2 regions of the Erwinia sp. SLM-02 genome follow, and region 1 is predicted to be linked to the other one. Evidence: predicted binding sites of a transcription regulator. Region 1 holds the regulator's gene; the other holds the start of a gene.

What was found. The regulator PhoB, encoded in region 1, activates phosphate uptake and scavenging genes when phosphate is short. The targets are predictions, from matches to a motif close to CTGTCATAAAACTGNCNNAT.
Region 2: a site for PhoB is predicted at 1,378-1,397, ahead of pitA (inorganic phosphate transporter PitA). Genes of this name have one in related genera too.

The regions. Positions count from the first base shown of each region.
Region 1 covers NZ_JAQISN010000001.1:112,276-116,142, reverse strand. The annotation lists gene PGH32_RS00600 (PstS family phosphate ABC transporter substrate-binding protein) at 1-356, opposite strand, end outside; gene phoR (phosphate regulon sensor histidine kinase PhoR) at 375-1,688, opposite strand; gene phoB (phosphate response regulator transcription factor PhoB) at 1,712-2,401, opposite strand; gene sbcD (exonuclease subunit SbcD) at 2,621-3,841, shown strand; gene PGH32_RS00580 (AAA family ATPase) at 3,838-3,867, shown strand, end outside.
Region 2 covers NZ_JAQISN010000004.1:282,080-285,946, reverse strand. The annotation lists gene PGH32_RS20525 (NAD(P)/FAD-dependent oxidoreductase) at 65-1,249, opposite strand; gene pitA (inorganic phosphate transporter PitA) at 1,492-2,991, shown strand; gene uspB (universal stress protein UspB) at 3,067-3,402, opposite strand; gene uspA (universal stress protein UspA) at 3,734-3,867, shown strand, end outside.

The DNA of each region.
Region 1 (3,867 bases):
AGCGGATTGTCCTGATTGACCACCACCACCAGCGCATCCATCGCCACCGGTACCGCCAGCGGCGGATAGCCATAGCTGTCCTCGAACAGCTGGCGCTCCGGCGCCTGCATCGGCCGGCTCATCGCCCCGAGCTGCGCGGCGCCGGCCGCCAGCGCGGTAGGGGCCGTGGACGATCCCGCGGCCTGAATCTGCACATTGATCCCCGGATACTGGCGGTTAAAGCTCTCGCCCCACAGCGCCATCAGGTTGCCTAACGTGTCGGAGCCGACGCTGGATAAATTCCCCGCCAGCATGCCCTCGCGGGCGGGGGCGAGGGAGGTAAACAGCATCAGCGCCAGCGCCATCAGCTTTTTCATAGCAACAAACCCGTCAGATTAACGAACCGCATTCTCAACCAGTTCGGCGCTGACAATCAACCTTGGCGGCAGCTGGAAGCTGAAACAGGTCTCTTTATTCGGCTCGCTGGTGATATCCAGCCGGGCATTATGGTGACTCAACGCATGCTTCACAATCGCCAGCCCCAGCCCGCTGCCGCCGGTCTGGCGCGAACGCGCCTTGTCCACCCGATAGAATCGTTCCGTCAGGCGGGGAATATGCTCGGCGGCAATCCCCGGCCCGTTATCGCGAACCTTAAACTGCGCGCCGTGGCTGTTGCGCAGCCAGCTGATATCAATACGCGTTCCGTCCGGGGTATGGTTCACCGCGTTGTACACCAGATTAGAAATCGCGCTGTGCAGCTGTTCGTCATTACCGTACACGCGCAGATGGGGATCGGTATGGAAGTGGATTTCATGGCGACCGTTGCTGAGGGTTTCTGCCTCACGCTGCAGAATGCGCAGCATTCTCGGTACATCCACTTTCTCCTGCAGATCCAGCGCCGGAGCGGCTTCAATACGCGACAGCGTCAGCAGCTGCTTCACCAGGCTGTCCATCCTTCGCGTCTGTTCCTGCATGGTGTGCAGCGCCTTGTCGCGTACTCCACCTTCCAGCACCGAGTCATTCATCATTTCCAGATAGCCCTGCAGCACGGTGAGCGGCGTGCGCAGTTCATGGCTGACGTTGGCAAAGAAGTTGCGCCGTGCGCCCTCCAGCTGATGCATCTGGGTGACGTCCCTCGCCACCATCAGCCACTGCCCTTCGCTGTAGGGCATCACGCGGAACTCAATATGGCGATGGTTATTCAGCACCAGCGTCAGCGGGCGGCTAAAATCGCGCTGGCGTAAATAGCGGGTAAATTCAGGATAGCGCAGCAGGTTAAGGATATTCTGGCCGTTATCCTCCGGCCAGCGCAGCGCCAGCATCTGCTGGGCCAGGCCGTTACACCAGAAAATCGTCCCTTCTTCGGTGGTCAGGATCACCGCGTCGGGCAGCGATTCGGCACCGCTACGAAAGCGCTTAATCAGATGCCCAAGCTCGCGGCGGCGGCGGCGATTTCTCGCCTGCATCTGATAAAGGCCATAAAATAGCGGTTCCCAGCTGCCCCGTCCGCTTGGCGGGGTCATGCTGCGGTCAACCCACAGCCAGTGGGAAAGACGAAGTAAGTTATTGAAGTGGAAACCCAGCACGCAGAGCACTGAGACTAACAGCAGCCAGGGCAGATACCCGACCAGTAGCCCGAGCAATAGCGCGGGCAGGCTGGCGAGCAGCAGCTCCAGAAATAATCTCTTCCAGGAGAGGCGTTCCAACACGGTTCAGACTCCAGTGCGAACGATCAGTAGCGTGCAGAGAAACGGTAACCTGTTCCACGAACGGTTTGTACCATGCGATCGTGCCCGGTCAGCTCTAAGGCTTTACGCAGGCGACGAATATGCACGTCAACGGTACGGTCTTCGACGTAAACGTTAGTTCCCCAGACGTGGTTTAGCAACTGTTCACGGCTGTAAACCCGTTCAGGGTGAGTCATAAAGAAGTGCAGCAGCTTATACTCGGTCGGCCCCATTTCCAGCGGCTGGGTATCCGACATCACGCGGTGAGAGGACGGGTCAAGGCTCAGCCCCTGCATCTCAATAACCTCTTCCACCGCCATCGGTGAAATACGGCGCATCACGGCTTTAATACGCGCCATCAGCTCCTTCGGTGAAAACGGCTTGGTAATATAGTCGTCGGCACCCACTTCCAGGCCACGCACGCGGTCTTCTTCCTCACCGCGGGCCGTTAACATCATCACCGGAATATCGCGGGTCATCGCTTCACGCTTCAGATGCTTAATAAACTGAATGCCGGAGCCGCCCGGCAGCATCCAGTCCAGCAGAATCAAATCCGGCCAGGGTTCAATCAGCAGGCTGACCGCGCTGTCGTAATCCTCAGCTTCAATAGGTTGATAGTCGTTTTGTTCAAGAACGAAACACAACATCTCGCGGATTGGGGCTTCATCTTCAACTACCAAAATACGCTTAGCCATTATTGCTCCTGCGAATGTGACAGGCTGTCACGGGGGATATGCGGCGTCATTATGCGTCAGTTTTATGACACTTTTATGAAAAAAACACCCCTGGAATCGGGAGCATAGCGAAAAAGCAGTACGGATGATTTCATCCTGACCGCCGGCAATCACTTGCCCCGTTGACAGCAACAGCGTTTATAATCCCCCGCAACATCATCAGGCTATGCAGGGAGTGACATGCGCATCATTCATACCGCCGACTGGCATCTCGGACAGTTTTTCTATACCAAAAGCCGGGCGGCTGAACATCAGGCCTTTCTCGACTGGCTGCTGGAGCAGGCGGAAGCGGAGCAGGCTGATGCGATTATAGTCGCCGGTGATATTTTTGATACCGGATCGCCGCCGAGTTATGCCCGCGAGCTGTATAACCGCTTCGTGGTGAATTTACAGCAGACCGGCTGCCAGCTCGTGGTGCTGGGCGGCAACCACGATTCGGTGGCAACCCTGAATGAATCGCGCGAGCTGCTGGCCTGCCTCAATACCCGGGTGATCGCCGCCGCCAGCGACGATATTCGCGACCAGGTGCTGGTGCTCAATACGCGCGACGGCAAGCCGGGGGCGATACTGTGCGCCATTCCGTTCCTGCGTCCGCGTGACATTATGCGTAGCCAGAGCGGCCAGTCGGGGCGCGACAAGCAGCAAACCCTGCTGGAGGCCATCACCGATCATTATCAACGCTGCTGGCAGGAGGCGCTGGCGCAGCGGGCCGCCCTCAAACTGACGCTGCCGGTGATTGCCACCGGGCATCTGACCACCCTGGGCGTAACCAAAAGCGACGCGGTGCGCGATATCTACATCGGCACGCTGGACGCCTTCCCGGCCGATGCCTTCCCGCCCGCGGATTATATTGCGCTCGGCCATATCCACCGCGCCCAGCGCGTTGCCAACAGCGAACACATTCGCTACAGCGGCTCGCCCATCCCGCTGAGCTTTGATGAGCTGGGCAAAGAGAAAAGCGTTTTCGTGGTAGATTTTGCCGACGGAGCGCTGAGCCAGGTCACCCCGCTGCCAATCCCACTGTTCCAGCCGATGCGGATGATTAAAGGCTCGCTGGAGGAGATTGAAGCACAGCTGGCCGCGCTGGAGCCGGATCCGCAGGAAAAGTTAATCTGGCTGGATATTGAGATCGTCACCGATGACTGGCTCAGCGAACTTCAGCGCCGTATTCAGCAGCTGACCGAGTCGCTGCCGGTGGAGGTGGTGCTGCTTCGCCGCAGCCGCGAACAGCGTGAACGGGTTATCGCCCGGCAGAATAATGAAACCCTCAGCGAACTCAGCGTTGAAGAGGTGTTTGCCCGCCGCCTGGCGCTGGAGGAAGGTGAACCGGAGCGGCTGGCGCGCGCTGAAGCGCTGTTTGCGCAGACGCTGGAAGCCGTGCGCCACGAGGAGCAGCCGTGAAAATTTTAACCTTACGCTTTAAGAAT
Region 2 (3,867 bases), on a different contig from region 1:
TGAGCGGCTCGATAAGTCTAAAATAAACGGCTATCGACTGAAGTTTACGGTCTGAATCAACAGATCACAGCGCCTGCGCGCAGGCCCAGGCAGAACTCCACGCCCACTGGAAGTTATACCCCCCCAGCCAGCCGGTGACGTCCACCACTTCCCCAATAAAGTACAGCCCCGGCACGTCGCGGGCTTCCATGGTTTTAGAAGACAGCTGCGTGGTATCGACGCCGCCCAGGGTCACTTCGGCGGTACGATAGCCTTCGGTGCCGTTCGGCTGCACGCGCCACTGGTGCAGCGTGGTTGCCAGATCGTTCTGCTGGCGGCTGTTCAGCTGCTTCAGGGTGCATTCCGGCACATGGCCCAGCAGCTGCAGGCACTCAACCAGTCGCTTAGGCAGCAGTTTCGCCAGGGTGTTTTTCAGGCTCTGGTTCGGGTGCTGGGTGCGTTCTTCATTAATAAACGCATCGATGTCCTGCTGCGGAGACAGATTAATGGTGACAAACTCGCCCGGCTGCCAGTAGCTGGAAAGCTGCAGCACCGCCGGGCCGGAGAGGCCGCGATGGGTGAACAGCAGCGCTTCTTTAAACACCGTGCCGTCTTCCGCCGTCATCACCGACGGCACCGACACGCCGGAGAGCGTCTGTAGCTGCTCCAGCAGCGGCTTGTGCAGGGTAAACGGCACCAGTCCGGCGCGGGTCGGGAATACCTTCAGACCGAACTGTTCGGCAATCTTATAGCCAAACGGCGAAGCGCCCAGCCCCGGCATCGACAGACCACCGCTGGCAATCACCAGCTTTTTCGCCTGTACCTCTGCGCCGTTGAGCTGCAGCGTATAGCCGGCATCATCGCGCGCCACCGACATCACTTCGCTACGCAGCCGCAGCGTGACGTTACCCGCCTCGCACTCTTTCAGCAGCAGATCGACGATCTGCTGGGCGGAGTCATCGCAGAACAGCTGGCCGAGGGTTTTCTCGTGCCAGGCGATGCCGTGGCGATTCACCACATCGATAAAATCCCACTGCGTATAACGCGCCAGGGCGGATTTACAAAAGTGAGGATTGTGCGACAGGTAAGCCGCCGGTTCGGTATACAGATTGGTGAAATTGCAGCGGCCGCCGCCGGACATCAGGATTTTACGCCCGGCCTTTTTGCCATTATCAATTAACAGCACGCGAAGCCCTTTCTGGCCCGCCTGCGCCGCGCAGAACAGGCCCGCAGCACCCGCGCCAATTACGATAACGTCATATTTTTCCACTGCTCACTCCGGCACTGCCCGACAAAAACGCTGATTGTAGAGAGTTGGCGGGAGGGATGCCAGCATCAGGCGAAACCTCAGCGGAAACAATTTGTAACTTAATGATTTACCATAGTTTTCCTAGGGTATTGTCACTACACTGACACATTAATGTCAAAAAAAGTCTATATTTCACTTTCCCCCGGTGCGGTTTGTCGCTGATAATGCGCCGCGTTCATGTCCTCCTAAATGGCGTAACGCTTATGCTACATCTATTTGCTGGTCTTGATTTTCACACCGGCCTGTTACTGGTTCTGGCTTTGTTGTTTGTATTGATTTATGAAGCGATTAACGGCTTCCACGATACAGCCAACGCGGTCGCAACCGTGATCTACACCCGTGCAATGCGCTCGCAGTTAGCGGTCGTCATGGCGGGGGTGTTCAACTTCTTTGGTGTACTGTTGGGCGGCCTGAGCGTAGCTTATGCCATTGTCCATCTGTTACCCACCGATCTGTTATTGAACGTTGGATCGGCTCACGGGCTGGCGATGGTCTTTTCCATGCTGCTTGCCGCCATTATATGGAACCTCGGAACCTGGTATTTTGGGTTACCGGCTTCCAGCTCCCACACCCTGATTGGTGCCATTATCGGTATCGGCCTGACTAACGCGTTGCTGACCGGAACCTCGGTTGTTGATGCGCTGAACGTGCCGAAAATGATTGGCATCTTTATGTCATTGATTATCTCGCCGATTGTTGGCCTGGTTGTTGCTGGCGGACTGGTGTTCCTGCTGCGCCGTTACTGGAGTGGTAACAAGAAGCGTATGCGTGTCCACATGACTCCAGCGGAACGTGAAAAGATCGATGGCAAGAAAAAGCCCCCGTTCTGGACCCGTATCGCCCTGATCGTCTCGGCGATTGGCGTCAGCTATTCACACGGTGCAAATGACGGCCAGAAAGGCATTGGTCTGATTATGCTGGTGCTGATTGGCGTGGCCCCGGCAGGCTTTGTGGTCAATATGAACTCCACCGGTTATGACATCACCCGTACGCGTGATGCCGTTAACCATCTGGAGCAGTATTACCAGCAGCATGCAGCCTCGCTGACGCATATTATTCAGATGTCACCTCCTGCGATCCCGTCGCCGGAAGAGATCCCTTCAGGTCCTCAGGAGTTCCACTGCGATGCCGCGCGCGCACTGCCCGTCATCCAGCGTGCTCAGGGGCTGCTGAATAATCTCTCCAGCTACGATGCACTGACCGTTGAACAACGCAGCCACCTGCGTCGTATGCTGATGTGTATTTCTGATACGGCGGAAAAAGCGGCGAAGCTGCCGGAAACCAGCGCGGAAGATAAACGCTTCCTGACCAAGCTGAAAGGCGATTTGCTCAATACCATCGAGTACGCTCCGGTATGGATTATCGTGGCGGTGGCGCTGGCGCTGTCGTTAGGCACCATGGTTGGCTGGCGTCGTGTTGCCACCACTATCGGTGAAAAAATCGGTAAGAAAGGTATGACTTACGCTCAGGGCATGTCGGCGCAGATGACGGCGGCGGTATCGATTGGCGTGGCAAGTTATACCGGCATGCCGGTTTCAACCACACACGTTCTCTCCTCCTCGGTGGCGGGTACGATGCTGGTTGACGGCGGCGGCGTGCAGGGCAGAACCATTAAGAACATCCTGCTGGCGTGGGTCTTTACCCTGCCGGTATCGATTGTTCTTTCCGGTGTGCTGTACTGGATTGCATTGAAGCTGATTTAAGCCAGCGTGGCGGCGTTGCCCGCCACGCTAAAAAGTTAAAAGCGGACTCCGGTCCGCTTTTTTTTATGCCCGCGCTCAGTGCCAGATAGCCAGGCCAATCAGGCTGATAACCACCAGACCGCAGAGGGAACTGGTCAAAATAAACTGGCCGCGCACGCGCTGACAGCGGCGGATAAACTCATCGTCATGATGGTCCAGGTAGCGCTGTGCCCAGATGTAATACACCAGCCGAACCTGCTTGCCCGGCTGCCCGTGCGAGGTAAAGAATCCCGCCCCATCGACGTACTGATACAGCAAAGGATCGCAGCCGCGTAACACCACAAGCAAAGCGCGCAGCGAAGAGAAATAGCGCGCCATATTCACTACACAAACAACACAAAGAGCCCAGAAAAGCGCGATGGTGCTGATCATGATCCCCTCCCGGCCATTCATTGCAGAAAACGTAAACGGGCAAGCCGCTGTGCCCTGCAATGGTTGAACTGCCCCTGTTATCGATATCGGCCAGATACGGCGCAAGCCGGACGAGGCGATAATAACGCGCTCGGTGGCGCTTCTTATCAGTGTAGGAGATCTGCACAAATTTTTTCCAGCACTGCGTCATGCATCAGCCAGTAAATGGAGGAAAATTCATGTTGATCCTCTTCGCAAAGACCGCAGGCTGCCACAACATCCTTTAACAATTTTCGCTATACTGAACCGTATCCCGCATGTATCAGAACTTACGCGAAAAGGAGTATTCATCATGGCTTACAAACACATTCTGATTGCTGTTGACCTGTCGCCTGAAAGCAAACTGCTGGTTGATAAAGCAGTATCGATGGCCCGTCCTTATGATGCAAAAGTCTCGTTGATCCACGTTGATGTGAATTATTCCGA